One region of the Ruegeria sp. K11 genome, then DNA from elsewhere that is predicted to be linked to it. Evidence: riboswitches for the same ligand, from Rfam matches in the RefSeq annotation. Region 1 holds a riboswitch; the other holds the start of a gene.
What was found. Region 1 has a riboswitch for cobalamin ahead of ACR0K4_RS01275 (DUF1636 family protein). Riboswitches for the same ligand answer to the same signal wherever they lie in the genome.

Region 1 (5,579 bases):
GGCCATCGAAGGAACCACAATGTTAAAGTTTCTGAACAGCGACCTGTGCCCCCTTAATCGCTTTCAGTCGCACGTCACCGGCATGTTTGCCCAAAAACTCGTGAAATGCGCGCATAACGCCGTCTTTCCACCACCCTTTTCGATGATAGTCATCCAGCATGATGACCCCGCCTGCCCCCATTTTCGGCATCAAAGCCTCAAGGTCGGCAGCGACCCCTTCATAGGAATGATCACCGTCAAGATAGGCAAAGCCGACGGTTTCATCCTCAAATTGCCTCAGGGCAGGAACTGAGAAATCCCGAATGACCGAGACCTGCCCCAATGCGATCTCTTTGCTGTATTTTTTGCACACGGACTCATAAATCAGATCCATATCCGTCTGGCTGCGAGCACCAGCAAGCGAAGCACCGCTCTCTGCATCGGGCTGGACACCCCAAGGATCGATGAGACACAGTTTGGTCGGCTTCAACTCATCCAGAAGTATTTGCGAAAACTCGCCTCGCCAGACTCCGATCTCAAGGATAAGCTTCCCTTGCGGCATTGTGCTCAGAAGTTCGCGACGCAAACTGTCCTTGCGTTTGCGCTGCTCGGCCTGTCTGCGGCGGCGATCTTCCTTGGACAGAGCCTCAGCCATAGGCTTGTTCTCCCTTTTCCGAGTTTTGCAACGCCTCGACCAAATCAATCCATTCTGGTCGCGCACGCAGTTCCTGGGCCTTTGCACGATGCCAGTCGCATGCACGCTCGTGTAAGGTAGACAGCTGCGCATCTTCCATCATTGCGGCGCGAATGTCGTGCATTGCGGGCATATGCGGCAAGATCGAACGATCCTCGACCGTGTTGTGGTTCATAATAAGCCAGTAGCTCAGACCTTGGTCTTGTCCGACATGGTTTGTCCGCCCCCGATCCCGTTTCACCAAAAAGCTGTCTGTGCTGCGCACCGCGTAGTGGTGAATGCGTGCGAATTCGTGACTGAAACCGCGCCAGGCTTTCCATTTGACCTGATCCGCCGGGTGCAGATTTCCCCCCGCATCCCGCCATTTCACGCCTTCATAAGGCGCGTCGGGGTTGGGTGCATGTTCCGAATCGATCCGGGGGCGATGTGCCCGAAAACGGCTAAACTTGCCGTTGTTGCGAAACAACGTCTTGAAGCCCTTGGTCCGGTGATGGGGGTAACCATCTTCCGGTGCCGCCATGAAGAATTGTTCGGGCACAGGATTATCGTCAAATTCATTGAGCCCTGCATTGCCGAACATCCGCCACGTGATCGAAATGGCATCAGCGTCACCGCTGGCTTCGACCACCGACTTGATGGTCCCCTCGGGCAGGCGAACATTGATGTATTCGTCCACATCCAGGCTCATGACCCAATCGGCAGCGGCATAGCTGGGATGGTTCCTGGACAATGAAAATGCGCGGTTTTGCGGGGTGGCACGCGGCCCCAGAATGTTTCGCTCGTGATGCGCCCAACCCAGAGCCTGCATCCGGTCCGCAATTTCATCGGTCCCGTCCGCACAATCGTTGGTATAGATCAGGATATCGTCGAAACCGATGGCACGGTTGAACGCCACCCAGTCGATCATGAACGGCCCTTCGTTCTTCATCGTTGTCACGATGAGAAAGGTCTCATCCTTCATATGTCGCTCTCTTGCCTGTCCGTTCCGGTTTATTGCCGCTCTGTTTAGAACAACCTCAGGATTTTGTCCAACTCGCCCGTCACCACTACGCGCTTTGCTTTTAAGAAACTCTCAACGATGCAGGCAATTACAAAACGCCCGATATCAGAGCGTATCGGCAACCCGCAAAATCCATACGGCGACACACGCAGATATCCCTACAAAACAACAAAGAACAGGGTCAGGCCCCACGATTTTGCGGAATGACTTCATAGCCGGGCTCTTCCGGCTCATCATCCGTCATTTCTGGAGGAAATCCGGGAGCCAGGATCTCCATACCAGTCACATCTTCCAGCCGTTTGATAATGTTGGGGGACAATTCACGTTCACCGTATCGGGCGATCCCGTCTTCGAAAATCTTGATCATCAGCGGGTTGATCTCCAGCGGCACTCCGGCGCGGTCGGCGACCTCTTGAAACAGGCCGATATCCTTTTTCACCAGATCCATGGTGAAGGAGATATCGCGCGAGCCGTTCAGGATGACCTGACTTTCGGTCTCATGCACAAAGGATGTACCCGAGGAAATCTTGATCGCTTCATAGGTGGTGCCAAGGTCCATACCAGCGGCCTTGGCGGTCACCAAAGCCTCGGCACAAGTGATCAGGTTGGCGGTGGCCAGATAGTTGGTCAGCACTTTCAGAACCGAGGCCGAACCCAACTCGCCCGTGTGCAGGATGCGCCGGCCCATGGTGGTCAGGAAGGGCAGTATACGCTCGAACGTCGCGCGATCGCAGCCCGCGAAGATCGAGATATTGCCGGTCGCCGCCCGGTGACAGCCACCCGAAACGGGGCAGTCCACCGCGGCGCCTCCGCGTTCGATGACCAAAGCGCCAAGGCGTTTGACCTCGGCTTCGTCGGTGGTCGACATCTCCATCCAGATTTTGCCGGGGGTGACCTCGGGCAGCATCTCTTGCATCACCGCGTCTGAGGCGGCGGGGGATGGCAAACAAGTGATCACCGCATCGCAATCGCGCATCAGTTGGGCCGGGCTTTCAGCCGCCTTGGCCCCTTGGGCGACAAACGCGGCCACCAGATCGGGGTTCAGATCATGCACCGTCAGATCGATCCCGTTGCGCAACAGCGATCCCGACAGCTTGCCCCCTACATTGCCCAGCCCGATAAACCCTACTTTCATGCGCCGCATCCTCCTGTTCGCGTCTTGCGAACCATGCCAGCACGTCGGCCCAACCGGATCATGCCGCCCAGCGACCCGGACAGGTCGCTTTTTACCCGCGTGATCACGGATCGGCGCGTTGCGCTTGACAAGCGGGGCAACCCTGCCGCATGTCCCTTTCGTTGGTGTCTGCGACAGCAGATGAAAAGGGAATGCGTCAGCGGATTTTCCGTTAAACGCAGCCGCCCCCGCGACCGTGACCGGAGAGGGTGCCCAAGCCACTGGCGAATGCCGGGAAGGCGGGACATCCGACAGAGGCCTGCCTCTGAAATCCGCAAGCCGGGAGACCTGCCAGCACCCGAAGATGAAACCGGACGGGGTGTTCCGGTGTCGGGTCAATGGACCCGCATGAAACCCCGTCCCCCACGAAGAGGATTTGGGGGGATGAGAGACATGACCGAGACCGCTCCGGTCGAATTGCTGGTTTGCACCACTTGCCGTCGCGGGCTGCCCGTCGAAGACGATGCCCAACGCGCCGGCACGCTTTTGCACAAAGCGCTGGAACAGGCGGACCTGCCCGAAGGGATCACTCTAAAAGCCGTGGAATGCCTGTCGAATTGTGACGAGGGCTGTTCCATCGTGCTGCGGGGTGGCCCGGATCGCTGGACATTCGTGTACGAGCATCTGAATGAGGTCGACCATGTTGACGTGATCGTTGACGGTGCCACCAAGTACCTTGAGACCGAGGACGGCCTAGTAAAATGGCGCGAACGCCCTGAACATTTCCGCAAAAACTGTGCGGCCCGCATTCCCCCGATTGGAGCCCTGAAATGAGCAATCTCGAAAAACTCCCCGTCACCGTGATCACCGGCTTTCTGGGTTCAGGCAAGACCACGCTGGTGCGCCACCTGATGCAGAACCCGCAGGGCAAGCGTTTGGCCGTTGTCGTCAACGAATTCGGCGATGTTGGTGTTGATGGCGATATCCTGAAATCCTGCGCCATCCCGGATTGCCCGGCGGAAAACATCATGGAACTGGCGAACGGTTGCATCTGCTGCACCGTGGCCGACGATTTCATCCCCACGATTGAGGCCCTGATGGCGCTGGAGCCGCGCCCCGATCACATCCTGATCGAAACCTCCGGCCTCGCCCTGCCCAAACCGCTGCTGAAAGCCTTCGACTGGCCCGATATCCGTTCGAAAATCACCGTCGATGGCGTGATCGCTCTGGCCGATGCCGAGGCCGTCGCCGCCGGTCGTTTCGCGCCCAATGTCGAGGCGGTCGACGCCCAGCGCATGGCTGACGACTCGATCGACCACGAAACGCCCCTGTCCGAGGTGTTCGAAGATCAGATTTCCTGCGCCGACATCATCCTGCTGACCAAGCCCGATCTGGCCGGTCCCGAAGGCGTTGCCAAAGCGCGCGAGGTCATCGCCGCCGAAGCCCCGCGCCCGCTGCCCGTGGTTGAGGTTGCCGAGGGAGCCGTGGACGTGCGCGTTGTACTGGGTCTGGAGGCTGCTGCCGAGGATGACATGGACGCCCGTCCCAGCCATCACGACGGCCACCACGATCACGAGCATGACGATTTCGAAAGCATCATCGTCGAGCTGCCGGAACAGTCTGACCCGCTGGATCTGGTTGCCAAGATCGAACGTCTGGCCAAGGAACTGAACATCCTGCGCGTCAAAGGTTATGCCGCCGTTCAAGGCAAACCGATGCGCCTGCTGGTGCAGGCCGTTGGTGCCCGTGTACGTCATCAATACGACCGCCCGTGGGAACCCGGCGAAGACCGCCGCTCGCGCCTTGTCGTGATCGCCGAGCATGACGACATCAAAGAGGCCGAAATCCGCGACATCCTCGTGGGTGTGACCGAGGCCGCCGAGTAAGCCATGCACGTCGTCTTCCGCGAAAGCCACGGGTTAGAAGAGACCGAGACCCCGACCGATCTGGGCCAGAGCCCGGCGGATCTGGTGGTGCTGTCATTCTCTGACAGCGACCTCGGCGCTTTCGCGGCAGGCTGGCATCGTGGAGGCGGTCCCGATGGGCGCATGCCGACCCTTCGGCTGGCCAATCTGACGGCGCTGAAACACCCCCTGTCCGTTGACACCTATGTCGAACGGACGCTGGAGGGTGCCAAGGGCATCCTGATCCGCCTGATCGGAGGGGTGCCTTATTGGGCCTACGGGTTGCAGCAGGTTCTGGCGCTGGCGCAGGCCAAAGGGATTGCTCTGGCCGTCCTGCCTGCCGATGGGCGTGAAGATACGCGGCTGGATGAGTATTCCACCCTGCCCGTCTCGACCCTGAGGCGACTGGCGCATCTCTGCGACACGGGTGGAGAGGTTGCGGCGCAGGCCGCCTTGGCGCAAATGGCGCTGGCGGCGGGCCTTTATGCCGGGCCGGTAATGGGGGCGAAAACCATCCCCGAATGCGGCGCATGGTGCCCGGATCGCGGCGTGATCCCGGTGGACACAGCGTTTTCAAGCAATGCCAAACGCATCCTCGTAACGTTCTACCGCGCCTATCTGACCTCAGCCGACACCGCCCCGGTCGCTGCCCTGATCCGCAGCCTGCACGCGCGCGGGTTCGACGCGGTCGGCCTGTTCGCCCCGTCGCTGAAAGCCCCCGCAGCCGCCGACTGGCTGCGCGAGACCATAACGGCGCTGGCCCCGTCTGCGATCATCAATGCCACGTCATTCTCGGGCAAAGGTGCGTCGGGCACCTCACCGCTGGATGCAGCCGAAGTGCCCGTGTTTCAGGTCGCGCTGGCCACCTCGCGCCGCAAGGCCTGGGCC
Region 2 (5,579 bases), on a different contig from region 1:
CGGTTTGCTTTCGCCGTCGGGACCGATGCAGTTCATGCCCTTGGCGATGATCCGGGCGGTGGTAGTTTTGCCGGTGCCGCGGATGCCGGTCATGATGAAGGCCTGCGCGATCCGGTCGGCCTCGAACGCGTTTTTCAGGGTGCGCACCATGGCGTCCTGGCCGACCAGATCGGCAAAGGTTTCCGGGCGGTATTTTCGGGCGAGAACCTGATAGGCGGGGCTGGGCGTGTCGGTCATGTCTGCTTTCGCGGATTCGAGTTCTGCCGCAGCGTAGAGGCCGCTGCTGTCCGCGTCCACATCCGCAGCGCAGGAAATTTCTTTGGATTGTGGTGGCGGGGCGATAAAGTCGATTGCAGGTTTTCAAGGGTGGTTTTTTTGTGTGTTTTGAAAGGGTCGGCAAATGACTCAGCTGGTGGTTTACGCTCTGCAAGTGGGCGGAGGGACGCTTGCGCTGACCTCGATGCCGGGGCGTGGCGGGGATTACGCCGGAGATCTTGAGCTGATTGTGGCCTGGAAGCCGGGGCTTGTTATCTCAATGACCACCGAAGTCGAGATGCTGCAGGATGGTGCAAGGTATTTTGGCAGCGACATTCAGGGGCGTGCCAGCCGGTGGGCGCATTTGCCGGTTGAGGATTTTGGGGCACCCGGACCCAATGTCACCGCGGCCTGGCCCGAAGTCGGCTTAGCAGTTCGGCATTCTCTTGCCGGTGGCGGTCGGGTGCTGGTGCATTGCCGAGGCGGATGCGGGCGGTCCGGGATGATTGTGTTGCGGGTTATGGTGGAATGCGGCGAACACCCGGACGCCGCATTGGCGCGATTGCGCAAGGTACGCCCTTGCGCGGTCGAGACGGATGCCCAGTTGGCATGGGCGCGAGCCCCCGCGAATATCCGGGCTCAAAGCTGACCTCAGGCGTGGGCGCCTTCAAACTGCTGATCGGCAATCTCGGACGTTAGCGTCAGTGCCTCGATCATCGCGCAGGGCGGTGTGGCTGCGCGTATCGAAGGCAGGCCAGTGCAGCCGTCGCCAAACATCATGTCAGCATAGACATCCAGCGTTTCGATCTCTGCATCCGCTGTGGCCCCGCAAAAGATACGGACCTCGTCGGGGTTTGCCCGGAACCGCGCGGTACATCCGTCCGCGCAATGGGTCAATTCGCTGCTGCCTTCGACCTGAAATGTCTCATGCGTTACGGGGTGCGCGGTTGCCATGGCCCGTGTCAGGCCGCGTGCCATGCGGGCAAGTGCCGGGCACGGTTGGCCGGTGACTTGGCATACGGTTGCCGAGAATGTGTGTGTTTTGGTCTTCCAGATCATATATGCGCCCTCCGCGCTGGACGAAGGGTGAAAGACAGGTGTGACAGCAAGCTGACGACCCGCCCGGACACCCCGCCCGAGTTTCGGTTTTTGTTCAGATGGCAGGTCTCCTGACTTGCGGGTCGTTGCTTTGCCGGCCTTCCCAACCTTTCGGTCAGTGGCATTCCGGCATCGCTCTCCGCTTACAGTTGCGGGGGCAGTCGCGGCCTTGGTTCGTCCCGAGCGTCGTCGGGCAGAACCGCACCGTGTTCCCTTTTCATTTCGACCTCGGATGAGGTGCGAAAACCATCGGTTCATGGCTAGCGGCGGTGCAACATCCGAGTCAAGCGGAATACGATAAAATCGCTTGCGTACGGCGACCATGATGCCTGGACAATCCGGTGACGTCGGGTCTGTCTTGACATGAAGCTGTATGACAGGGCGTATTGAGGGGTGAACCGAATAGTTCAGTTGCGTCCGGAGGGTCGAATGTTGGACGACCAGCACGCCGTTTTGATCGAAGACATACAGCTTCCATCCGGTCCGGCGCGTTTGTCCGGTCGGTTGTATCTGCCTGCTTCCGAGCCCGAAACCGTTGTTGTTATGAACAGTGCAACCGGCGTGCCACGGGATTATTATCAGCATTTCGCGCATTGGCTGGCGGCAGAACAAGGGATGGCCTGTCTGACCTATGACTACAGGGATTTTGGACATTCGTTGACCGGGCACCTTAGGGTGTCTCGGGTGGCAATGGCGGATTGGGCGCTGGTGGATATGCCTGCAGCACGCGCAGAGATGCATCGACGGTTCCCCGGGGCGGCTTTGTGGACCATAGGTCATTCCGTGGGCGGTATGCTGGGACCGGTTCAGCCGGATATCGAAGCGATCGACCGGATGATTTGCGTCTGTGCGGGCATGGTCACTTTGGCAGATCACCCGTGGCCCTATCGCGCATTGGCGGGTTTGTTCTGGTACGGACACGCCCCTTTGGCGGTAAGAACATTGGGATACCTGCCGGGTAAGGCGCTGGGCTTTGGGTCTGACCTGCCTGCGCCGGTCTATTGGCAATGGCGTAAGTGGTGCACCTCGCCCGTCAGTTATCATCCCGATATCGGTGGGGCCCTTCCCGCGGCCACATGGCATGAGACCGGAACCCCCGTCGATCTGTTTGCTTTTGAAGACGATCAGATGGTGCCCCCAGACGCGGTTTGGAGGCTGGCGGATCTTTATGGCCCCAAGGCGCGGCGGCACCTTCTGAAACCGGCGGATTACGGCCTGCCCGGGATCGGGCATATCGGTGTGTTTGCGCGTCGCAACGCAGCGGTTTGGCCCAGCCTGATCCGGCAGAGTTAAGGCACCGGCGAATCGGTGCCCCAGTTGATCAGGTCCGCCGCTGCGATTTCTTGTCCTGCATGACGGATCGCACCATCTTGCCGAACGCCTTGTCCCGCGCCCTCGATTGAGCAACGGTTTCCGAATTGCGCTGATCCTCACGCCGCAATTTGCGCCAGCGGGCAACCCGGTCCGGATCCAACTCTTCGGATTCGATGGCGGCCAAAACCGCACATCCCGGTTCGGTCAGATGCTGGCAATCGGCAAACCGGCAGGCGTGAGACAAATCGGAAATGTCCGAGAATACCTCATCCACCCCGTCGCGCGCATCCAATAGCCGCAAGGCGCGCATTCCCGGCGTATCGATCAGCCAGCCACCATTGATCATCCGGTTCAGAGACCGCGCGGTTGTTGTGTGCCGCCCGCGTGCGTCGTCTTCGCGGATGCCCGCTGTGGCCGCGCTGTGCCCGGTCATCCCGTTGGCCAGAGTTGTCTTGCCGACACCAGAGGATCCAACCAAAGCCGAGGTCTGACCTGCCGGGCACCACGACAGCACCTGATCCACCTGCGCGGGGTCCAGCGCGTCGAGTGTCAGCACAGTCACAAACGGACCCAGCTTTTGAGCCTGATCCGAAAACGCGCAGGGATCGGGGCATTCATCGGCCTTGGTCAGGACGATCACCGGATAGCATCCGGCCTGATGCGCCAGCGCCAGATAGCGCTCTAGCCGGGGCAGGCTGAAGTCGGCATTGCATGAGCTGACAATGAACAGCACATCGACATTGGCTGCGATCAATTGCTGGGCGGCACCCGTTCCGGCCGCGCGACGTTGCAGAATACTGCGACGGTCCAGAACCTGGTGAACACGACCCTGCGCATCCGCCAGCACCCAGTCCCCAACCGCAAAATCGCCGGTTGGTCGAGCGGGGGTGATCAAAGGTATCTCACCCTCCGGTGTCAGTCCGATAAGGTGGTCGCGGTGCACAGCGGAAATTCGGTGCGGCACCAGAGAAGGATTTGCCTCAAGTTGCCCGGCAAAGAAAGAGGACCATCCGAGGTCCGAAAGAGAATTGGACATTGTTCTGCCTGTCATCAGGTACAACGATTCCAACAGATGGCGCACGCGCATCCGTCAGAGGTGTGCTCAGGCAGTCGGTGATGTCAGTGGTTCAGAACCGATCCGCCCGAGGAGCTTTTGAAACAATCATAAAAACCCTCCTGCGGCTGGTGGTTACAAGTGAGAGGTTGGACATCGACCCAAGCGGGGCTCGTTGTGGCTGCTTCCTTCCGGACCTGACCAGGTTGGCGAGGCGCTCGCCCGCGCCAACCTCTCAAACGCTGATATAAGTCCGCACAATGAAAATGGCAACCCGTCAGAGTGTCAGCTCCACCTGCAGAAAGCCATCGGCGTTCAGGCCAAGAGGCTGCGGATCATAGGTCTGTAATTCGTCCAGATAGGCGTGAGCTTCGGGGCTGGTGAGCGCCACCGCTTGCTGGCCGTGTGCCGGGGCAAAAGTGAAGGGGTGCGGCGCGTCCGCCAGCGGGTCTGTGGGCAACTGCCCGGCAACATAAGCGCACAATATGTCGTGAATCCTCAAGGTGGGCAGAGGGATAGGCGTGATCTGATCGACCAACGGGAAATTCCCTCCGCCGTTCAGGCGATAGTCATTTGATGCAATGATGAACTCTTGCCGGGGGTCGATGGGGACTTCGCCAAAACGCAAATCCCGAATTCTGGAGCTTTTCGGATCAATGACCCGTCCCGCCTCGTCAAACCGCGCTGACGCGGACAGGTCGATCTGGTAGGTCACCCCGTGCAAGACGTCCAAGTTGTGACCGGTGCGTTGGGGGTCGGCCAGCATTCGGGCTGGTCCGTCAGACAGACGGTTGTAAATCCCGGCTGACATGTCCAGCCAGTCTTTGATCTGCGCGCCCGAGACCACTGCCGCCCTTATTTCGTTGGGAAAAACATGCAGGTCAGCGATGTGGCGGACGGAAATTTCGCCTGCTGGAACATGCGTATAGTAGCCTGGCCCCGCGCGCCCTCCGAATTTCGCGGGGGCGGCGGCAGAGAGGATGGGGATGCCTTCAAAAGCGGTGCCGGCGAGAATGGGGCGCAGGGCCGCGGCTTGCGCGGCGGCGATCAAAGCCAAACAGCGATCCGGCGCGAAAAAAGAGAAAAAACTATGCAATGGCTGCGACAGTTGCCCAACGGGCTTCGCCACGCGTTTGCGGGTTTTTTCGTGCCCCGGAGTGAACAAGCGTAGCATTTCGGGATCTTCGGCGACGGAATCCCCGGCCTTGACAATTGGTCGCGCCTCGGTCCGGCTGTGGGTGATTTGCCAGGTGTTGGATGAATTCCGGACCAACTCCAGATCGATGATACCCAGATGAGAGCCGGCCCAGCCCTGCATCACCACGGGTGTGCCGTGGACCCGGCCCTGTTTCGCGTCGACATGGGGCAGGCCAGCATGTGCAGCACCGGGCAGCGTCAGGTGTGTATGCCCCGCAATGATTACATCAATCTGGGCGATTTTGGCCATCGGAATCACCGCGTTTTCCATTCCCGGACGAGGGTCCGCCTGGGCCAGACCGGAATGGGCAAGGGCGATGACCAGATCGCATCCTTCATGTCGCAGTTCGGTTGCAACCTCCTGCGCTATTTCGAGCATGTCGCCCACGTCCAGACGACCTTCAATGCGGCGTGCCTCCCATCGTGTGGTCTGAGGGGGAATCACAGAAAACACACCGATCCGGATCGGAACATCGCGACCTGAAACCGATAGGGCGCGCTGCAAGACAACCTTGCGCAGAAGGAACGACTTGCCTGTCAAAGCTCGGACATTGCTACCCAGCGCAGGACAAGGGCTGTGCGCCAGAATCGCCTTCAAAGTATCGATACCAAATGCAAAATCGTGGTTCCCCAATCCGATTGCATCATAACCCAACGCGGC

Region 2: another riboswitch for cobalamin. It lies ahead of ACR0K4_RS08970 (hypothetical protein); the one in region 1 lies ahead of ACR0K4_RS01275 (DUF1636 family protein).

Annotation. Positions count from the first base shown of each region.
Region 1 covers NZ_JBQFMP010000001.1:254,815-260,393, reverse strand. The annotation lists gene ACR0K4_RS01290 (class I SAM-dependent methyltransferase) at 23-634, opposite strand; gene ACR0K4_RS01285 (glycosyltransferase family 2 protein) at 627-1,634, opposite strand; gene ACR0K4_RS01280 (NAD(P)-dependent oxidoreductase) at 1,855-2,919, opposite strand; cobalamin riboswitch at 2,954-3,157, shown strand; gene ACR0K4_RS01275 (DUF1636 family protein) at 3,241-3,621, shown strand; gene cobW (cobalamin biosynthesis protein CobW) at 3,618-4,673, shown strand; gene cobN (cobaltochelatase subunit CobN) at 4,677-5,579, shown strand, end outside.
Region 2 covers NZ_JBQFMP010000005.1:1,637-7,215, forward strand. The annotation lists gene ACR0K4_RS08960 (DNA polymerase III subunit gamma/tau) at 1-237, opposite strand, end outside; gene ACR0K4_RS08965 (protein-tyrosine phosphatase family protein) at 401-904, shown strand; gene ACR0K4_RS08970 (hypothetical protein) at 907-1,314, opposite strand; cobalamin riboswitch at 1,398-1,619, opposite strand; gene ACR0K4_RS08975 (alpha/beta hydrolase family protein) at 1,783-2,646, shown strand; gene rsgA (ribosome small subunit-dependent GTPase A) at 2,675-3,703, opposite strand; RNA gene ffs (signal recognition particle sRNA small type) at 3,861-3,959, opposite strand; gene ACR0K4_RS08990 (bifunctional 2',3'-cyclic-nucleotide 2'-phosphodiesterase/3'-nucleotidase) at 3,999-5,579, opposite strand, start outside.